DNA from 2 places in the Ensifer sp. ENS07 genome. Region 2 is predicted to be linked to the other one. Evidence: predicted binding sites of a transcription regulator. Region 2 holds the regulator's gene; the other holds the start of a gene.

Region 1 (4,211 bases), on a different contig from region 2:
CGAAGCCTGTCGTTCGGTCGGCGGCGCAGGCACAGGCTGACGTATGACCTGTCGCCAAAGATAGCGCCCACCTTGCGGAGTTGCTGCGCATAGACATCGTCGGCTTCGTCGGGAACGAGGACTGCGATCAGCCCTTCGCTGTAGGCTTCCACGTCCGCGACATCGAGAATGCACTTGCCCTTGCCGCCCCTGCTCTTCCCCAGCGACAACAGGCGTGTCAGGCGCGAATAGGCTGGCCGGTCGGTTGGGTAAACGAGGATCGACATGCCATCCACGAGGTCGAGGCGGCAACCGACGACCAGGCGAACGCCGGTCGTCTTGGCAGCCTCCCATGCCCGCACGATCCCAGCCAGCGAGTTGCGGTCGACAACACCGAGGGCCTCGATGCCCAGTTCGGCAGCCCGAGAGAACAGCTCTTCGGCACTCGACGCGCCGCGAAGGAAACTGAAGTGGGTTGTGACCTGGAGTTCGGAATAGTTCATGCGAAGACTCCGTGCATGAACCACCGGTGTGATCCTGTTTCGATGTCGACCCCGTCGCCGGCGCGATAGACCCAATAGCGTTCGCCCACCTCGTCTTCGACGACGAAGTAGTCACGCACGGCCTGCATTTCGCGGGGACGCTGCCACCATTCGCCAAAAATGCGTTCGGGGCCGTCGGCGCGTTTGACGCGACGGCGTTTGCCACGCCAGGTAAACATGGCGGGCGGCTGATCGGGCAGCAACGCGACCACCTCGATACGTTCCGGGTGGGGAAGCAACCGTGTAGGACGTCTCCACTTCGCTGCCCAGTCAGCTCCCGTCTCCTCCGCCGTCGCAGGGATGCGGACTGTGGAGCGTTCGGGGACATCTGAGGCAACAGGCGTCAGGCGATAGAGTCGCTGACCACGATTGCCGAGGATGTCCACCAGCGGGGTGACGTCGACCACCTCCTCTTCGATCAGCGAGGACGCCACTTGCTTCTCTTCGAGAGGCTCGGCCACGATCGCCACGAGGACCAACTTCTCGATCCCGAAACCGGGGTCGATTTTCTCGATGCGATCGCACAACAGTTTCGAGAGACGAGACGGGTCGCGCACAGGCTTGGCGAGACCTGCCCTTAGGCATTGACGTGTGTTATCCACGCGATGGATGACGAGGTCCGACCTGCGGACCCCCAGCCCACGCTTCTCGAGTTCCGCCGTCAGCTGCTCGACCAAGCGTCGGATGTACTTCTCGATCGTCTCCGGCGCGCCGATCGGCTCCTGGAAGTTGCGAGAGACTTCGACAAGCTCGGGTGTTCGGAGAGGTTCGATCGGCTCAGCCACACGCCCGAACAACTGGTCCAGCCGTCGTCCAGGTTCCGGCCCAAAACGTAGTGTCAGGGGAGCGCGGGGCATCGCCGACAATTCCCCAACGGTTTCGACTCCAAGGACTCGCAAACTCTGAATGGTCTCTGACGCCAGTCGTAGACAATGTATGGGAAGACCGAGGACCGCCTTGGCGACCTGGCCGACAGGAACTACTGTCGTTTCTGCGGACGTCAATCTGGCTATCGCGTGTGCGGCACCCCAAGTGTCGGCTACTGCTGCCCGAGCTGTAAGCCCGCGCCCTCTGAGCAAGTTGACAAGGCCTGAGATCAGAAGCTCCTCGCCGCCACGAAGATGGTCTGCGCCTTCCGTGTCCATCACGATGCCGTCGTTATTGTCGACAGCGACAACAGGGCTGTATTGCCTCAGCGCCCAGAGAGCCAATCGTTCGAGAGCCGCGGCATCCGCAGCCGGGTCGGCATCGATCATCACTAGATCGGCAACCACTGCCTGGGCTTTGCTCGCTGGCATTTCGACACGCAGCCCCGACTTGCGAGCGGCCACGTCGGCGGCAGAGACCCACCGTTTTGCTCCCGATCTCGAGATAACCACCAACGGCTTGTCAGCTGGCACGGCTCCCTCGCCATGCCGACGAATACGATCCGTCGGAAGATACGGGAAGTATACAGATACGACCCTTGGCATCACAGGCTCCTATTTCGAACTCAGCACACTCGCCTGCTTTCACTCTCATCAGTTCCGCCAGCCATCGGGCCCTCCCCACGCCCGCCACTGGCAACGGCTCCGACGGCAAGACGCTGATACGCCACCTCGTCGACGAGGCCGTTGGATTTCCGTAGTCGGAAGCTTCCGTCTGCCGTCGCCACCTCCTGACGACCAGTCCGAGACTGCCGGTCTTCTCGGCCGCAAGGTGAAGACGGCGGGAAGCGTTCATCGGTAACCGAACCAGCTCCCCCACGACGGCCGCGAAGCCGCCGAATGACAGGCCTTCTTCCATCGAAGCCAGGACATCCTCGTCCCTGTCGCCTTCGCAATAGATGACGCGGTCTGGATGCAGTCCGGCTTGAGAGACGGCTGGCGCGAACAAGTCGGGGCGCGTCAAACACCACAGAACCTTCCCTTTGGAGCGCGCGGCGATCCCTGCCGCGAATAAGGCTGCGGCCCCGCCATCCACCGTGCCCGCGCCGCCGCCTGCCACTTCATGCAGTGCGCCGAAGGCCAGGCCGCCACCGGGTAACCGCATGTCTATCTCGCGAACGCCGAACGGCAACACGACGGCCTTCCGTCCAGAACCGCCTTCAAGATGCGCGATCCTCTCTCGCAGGTCGTCGATTAGTTTTGAGGCGCGCGCATGCGTCATCATTCGCGAACCTCCTTTTGTTAGCGTTGCAAAGCGGACGTCAGGTCCAAAACGGTTGATGTTCCCTTTCTGTTCCCTTAGAAAGACGGAGTCAAGCGGGGTAAATCAGCAGTGTCGAGGCACCGTTCAGGATGTACGGAGAATTCGCTAAACGAATCAGGACGTAAGGGTCCGCCGGGGCGCTGGGGTCCCACAGGATTTTTTCGGAGAACAGAAACTTGGCCCTAAACCGAAGAGTGTTGAATTCGCGTTCTCGGTATCGAGGAGTGTCGTTGGGATTGTCCGGCGCGGCGCACGCGGTGCCAGAGGTCGCCACCCTGCGGTCCCTCAAGGGCGAGATCGTCGTTGTCGAATGCAAATCATGCCGACTCCACGAGGAAATGGAACGCAAGGTCCTGGTGACCAGATTCACGACAAGCTTCCCGCTTTCGAGACTTCGGCGTTTTGTTGTCGGCGGTTGTGAGCGAATGTGCGCCGACGGTCTGGATCGATGTGACGCCCGTCTGACGTCGAAAGACCCCGATGATTGAGAAGGCCACCGACGAACTTGTTCTCGCCAAATAGGGAACGTGTACGGCAGCCGTGCCTAACCTCGCAATTCTTCTTGGCACCCCAAAATAAGCTCAAATCATCACGCGCAGAGGAGTGACGCCGATCCGGAATGGAAAAGGATGGCCAGTTGCACCTACGCAGACGCCATGGCGGTTGGCGCGCGCACTCGCTTCGGTATCGTTCCCTTGGGCGAAGAGACCAGCCCCGCATCGCTCATCCAGGCGTTCGAGGGTGACCCGGTACTGATCGACTCTCCCGCTTTCAAGTATGCGATATCCGTCGCGGCCGCCTTTTCAGCGTCGGCGGCCTGGAGAGGACCACCCACTCGTGCCGTCCTGTCTCCGATGGAGTTCTGAAAGCCTCGGCGGCCATCGGGTGCTCAGCGCAGGGAGGCATGAACCATCGAGCCCCGATCACGTACACGGCCTCGTCGAACGCAGGCGGCGTCATCGCGGCGGCATCGATGATCGCCTCGATGCCATCGAACCTTTGATTCGCCACCGATAGCTCCCATTGTCGCGATGTCAGTCCAACACGTCGCGGCTACGTCCGTGGCTAGCGAGCGGAGCTTTTCCGCTGATATGAACCGCGTCCGCGGCTGAAGCCGCTGCTGCCTGTGCTGGCGTCCGGGATGGAGCTGCACGGTCACCGTACTGGATGAGCAAGTCCGTGACGATTTAAACCGTGACCCTGCCGGAAGGTCGGGCGCACATTATGTACTGATAGGTCAGAAGAACCGGCATCCCGAGAAGACTACTAAGAACGTCGCGACCGGCATTCATCGTGGAAATCGCACCCACTTCAAGAAGCCTCAGCGAGAAGGTCAACGTGAACAGGACTGAGATCAAGGCAAAAACGCCGAATATGGTCCGCACGGGTCGGAGCTTCACTCTGTTTTCCATGGCGCTCTTCGCGAAGCCTCTTTCGATCTCGGAGGTCCAGTTCGCGTCGAAATATGCGAGTTGTCGAAAGAGCGTCTTCCCCATGGCG
Region 2 (4,211 bases):
CGCTCGGTGCACTGAACGGGTCGGCTTTCTTCTCCTTGGACTTGCGGCCCTCGTCGGCGATAATCTCGTCGACCGCCCGCTGGCATTTCATCAGCTCGTCGGCCGCCGGGCCGGTGCCGCGCAGGCTGAGATTCGCGATGACGCGATCTTCAAACGCGATGGCCAAGGCCCGCTTGCGCACGAAGCCCGTCAGGAACTCGGCGTCGGTGACGTTCACGAACAGAAACTTTCCGCTCGCATCACCGGCAGCGGTCGCCGAAGCGCTCCAGGGATCGGTCTTGTCGAAGCGGAAGGTCAGGTCGTACTCTTTGCCGACCTCGAGCGACCTCCAGTCGTCGCTGGCGAAGCTCATATAGAGCGGCGACTCGGAGCCCTTGGGATAGAACCCAAGGCGCAAGGTGACCCCGCCGTCGAATACCGACGAGATGAAGCAGGAGCCCTCCATCGAGGTGTCGGAAGCAACGGTCCAGCCGTCGACATCCTTCCACTTGATGATTTCGGACTCCTCAGCCGCGGCCGATCCCGCGGCGATCAGACAGCTTACCAATCCGACCAGCAATCTACGCATGCAAAACCCCCGTTTGCCCGCATTTTGATAGGTCCCCGCATCGCTGTCGAGGGTGCCTAGCCGATCCCAGGCAATATTTTAGGAATATTCACCTCTCCGCGGCAAGCGGACTGCCCATCACATGGCGAAAGGATCTTTCGATGACTTGGTCTGGCCGCCGCCGGCAAAGGGATCGTTGTTCGGCGCATTGCCACCGGCGCCCGCAAAGGGATCGTTCGCCGCTCCCTGATCGCCATTCGGGATCAAGGCGCTCACCGCCTCCTGGCACTTGAACATCTCGCTTACCGCCTTCATCGAATCACGCAGGCTGAGGCTCGCGACGACGCGCCCCTCGAAGGCCAGCGCCAAGGTGTTCTTGCGAACGAACTCGGTAAAGAAGTCGGTGTTGGAAAAGTTGACGACAAGGGCCTTGGCGCCGGTCAGATCAACACCGAACGCAACGGCCGGCCACTGACGACCACGGTCGAGCTGCAAGGCAACATCGTATTCCCGCTGCGGCTCGATGGATTTCCATTCGGCATTGCCGATCGAAAGAAACGCCAGGTTCGTCGATCCCCGCGGATAAAAGCCGATACGAAGGATAGCGCCGGCGTCATAGCTCGTCGCCGCGTAACACGAGCCTCCCAGGGAAGGATCGGATCCCACCGTCCAGGCGTTGATCCGTTTCCAGATATTCGAACGCCCTTCTTCGGCAGACGCCGCTCCAGCCGTGAGCAACAGGCCGAGCACCACCAACGACAATCTATGCATGCAACCACCCCACTTTCCACGCAAAGTTATCTTTTTTTAGAGGCCTGTCGAGACGGTGAAGGCCCTTCCCCGCAGGGATTTTTGCGCGCCCCAGGCCCGATGCGAAAGCTGGCAGCTCCGATGCATTCTCCGCGCCGGTCCATGAAGAACGGCCGAGACGAGGTTGAGATGGAGCGGCTGGCGCAAATCAGCCACAGCCTGCGGGCAAAGAGCTGTTGAACATGGCAGAGTGATCGCCATGCTTGCTGGACTTCGGAACGAAAGCGCGGTTCACATCGTTTACCAACCCGTAGTCCCACCCCTTCATCAAGTGGACGATCACCGTGCTTGCCGCCCTGCTTCTCGCTTCGATAGTCGCATCGCCCAATATGCCTGACGTCAAGCTCAGTGCCGCGACGGTGGATGAACTCCAGACCGATTTCGAACGGGCCGTGCCGTGCCATCAGATCGATGGACGCAATGTTTGGAAGGGCGCGCTCGCGTTCTACATCCAGTCCTTCGTTTATGACGGCGATACGCCCGTTGCGACCGATGCGGCCGACGCAGTGCTTCCGGAAGACAACAGCGCCGAAACGGTGAAGGAGTTCGAAGACGCCTGCTCGGCCTCGCAAGCGACTTAAGTCTCTCCGCGAAGAGAGCCGCGATTCGTTCGAATCACGCGCGCGACCGGCCTGCCCGGCGCTGTTTTGGGACGCAACCGTCGCCGAAAACCGCCCCGCTCCCGCAAAAGTGACCAATCGCCCCCACAGAAGCAGCCAATTGCCTGAATTCACGGAATTTTAGGCACTTGCGGAACACATATGGAACAGATAGTGTCTGTTCTTGATTTGTTTCACGCCTCTGGAGCGACGTGCCATGCTGACCCGCAAGCAACAGGAATTGCTTCTGTTCATCCACGAACGCATGAAGGAGTCGGGCGTACCGCCGTCTTTCGATGAAATGAAGGATGCGCTCGACCTGGCGTCGAAGTCCGGCATTCACCGTTTGATCACGGCGCTCGAAGAGCGCGGGTTCATTCGCCGGTTGCCGAACCGGGCGCGCGCGCTCGAAGTCATCAAGCTTCCGGAAGCCTACGCCGCCGGCCAGCAACAGCCGCGCAGAGGCTTCTCGCCGAGCGTGATCGAGGGCAGCCTCGGAAAGCCGCCGGCCGCCGCTCCTGCCACGCCGAAGCCGGCGCCGGTCGCCGAAAGCACGTCTGTTTCCGTCCCGGTGATGGGCCGCATCGCTGCCGGCGTGCCGATCTCGGCGATCCAGAACAACACCCATGACATTACCGTTCCGCTCGACATGATCGGCAGCGGCGAGCATTACGCCCTCGAAGTAAAGGGCGATTCGATGATCGAGGCCGGCATCTTCGATGGCGACACGGTGATCATCCGCAACGGCAACTCGGCCAATCCCGGCGACATCATCGTGGCGCTCGTGGACGACGAGGAAGCGACGCTGAAGCGCTTCCGTCGCAAGGGCGCGTCGATTGCGCTCGAAGCGGCCAACCCCGCCTACGAGACGCGCATTTTCGGACCGGATCGCGTGAAAATCCAGGGCAAGCTCGTCGGGCTGATCCGCCGCTACCATTGAATTCCAGGCAGAACGCCGAATCAAAAGAGCCTCGCCACTGAAAGTGGCGAGGCTCTTTCCATTTAAGGCGACCTGAAATCCAGATCGCTTATTCGTGGATCGTGTATTCGCCGAGTTCGCAGAGATCCTGCGTGTCCTCGGTCGTATCGAGGGCCGAGCCTTCCTCGAATTCGAATCGCATGTCGTATTTGCAGACGTCCCGCCCGTCGGCAATGGTGATCTCCATGCTCTCGCCGGGGTTCAGGACCTGCCGACCGAAAACATCGTCTTCCCATTCATTGACGCCGACCGGCGACGTATAGAAATTCGTCAGTACCGCGCCGGTGTTGTTCTTCAGCTGGAAAACCAGGTCGTCCGCGCGCGCCTCCATAGCGGTCGCCGCAAAACACGCCAACGCCGTCAGGATCAGTCTCTTTTTCATTGATGCCATTGCCTCCGTTCTTAATGTTGACGGACGCTACCGATGCGGTTGATCTCAGCGGAGTCATCGTTCCCCCTCTACCGAATTCACCGAAGCGATAAGATCCGACGGAGGCATAGGAGACGTGGCTTGCGCGGACGTGTCGCGAATTTTACCGCGCTGCCCTAAGGCAGAACGCCAAACCAAATTTAACGAGGTGAGATTTTTGGAGGCCTCGCCCGGAATTGAACCGGGGTACAAGGATTTGCAGTCCTCTGCGTCACCACTCCGCCACGAGGCCTCACAGCTCGGATAACCAAGCGTTGGCGCGGATTTAGAATGATTGCAGAAAAACCGCAAGAGGCATTTTCTGAAAAACGCGCCGTCGAATTGCAGGACGGATACTTTCCACAGAACGATCGACGATGTCCGCCGATCGTCTCCCAGCTGATCTCAGCACCAGGGCGTCGGGCGCCCTTCCCACGGCCGCACGAGCCCCTCGGAAACGAGTACACGTCCAAGAGATTGGTCACCGCGGGTGACCAGGCGCAGTTTCTCGCCGGCCTTGGCATCTGATCGCCCTCCCGCCGAGATCAGCCTGAAGTCGCCTGCATTCAGCAATTCGCGCAGGCGCTGCTTGGCGTAGAAGCCGCGCGAACGCTCCTTGTCGCAGCTTGCCTGGCGGATTCGCGGTGCATCGACATCGGCGACGCGGATCGTCTCGCCATGGAAGACGAAGGTCGCGCCATCGATCACGCAGTTGTCGTTGCGAATGCCGCAAAAATAGAACTGATCGGTACGGATGGATGCCGTCTTCACCTCTTCATTCGGCCGCACGAGAGGGGTTGGCGGCGTGACGCCGACATTCACCGACGGCACCGGGGCGGCCAGGACAACCTTCGTCGCCGGGTTGGG

Evidence for each region. Region 2 encodes LexA, which represses DNA repair genes until DNA is damaged. Its sites were predicted from a motif close to TGTTCNNNNTGTGTTCNG; they were not measured.
Region 1: the regulator LexA is predicted to act here: its motif matches at 2,729-2,746, upstream of IB277_RS14705 (ImuA family protein).

Annotation. Positions count from the first base shown of each region.
Region 1 covers NZ_JACVBE010000003.1:462,926-467,136, reverse strand. Annotated here, with positions in the region: gene IB277_RS14715 (error-prone DNA polymerase) at 1-482, opposite strand, end outside; gene IB277_RS14710 (DNA polymerase Y family protein) at 479-1,993, opposite strand; gene IB277_RS14705 (ImuA family protein) at 1,911-2,672, opposite strand; gene IB277_RS14700 (hypothetical protein) at 3,899-4,211, opposite strand, start outside.
Region 2 covers NZ_JACVBE010000001.1:1,322,345-1,326,555, reverse strand. Annotated here, with positions in the region: gene IB277_RS06750 (hypothetical protein) at 1-559, opposite strand, end outside; gene IB277_RS06745 (hypothetical protein) at 686-1,318, opposite strand; gene IB277_RS06740 (hypothetical protein) at 1,642-1,938, shown strand; gene lexA (transcriptional repressor LexA) at 2,174-2,896, shown strand; gene IB277_RS06730 (hypothetical protein) at 2,985-3,326, opposite strand; tRNA gene IB277_RS06725 (tRNA-Cys) at 3,524-3,597, opposite strand; gene IB277_RS06720 (thermonuclease family protein) at 3,750-4,211, opposite strand, start outside.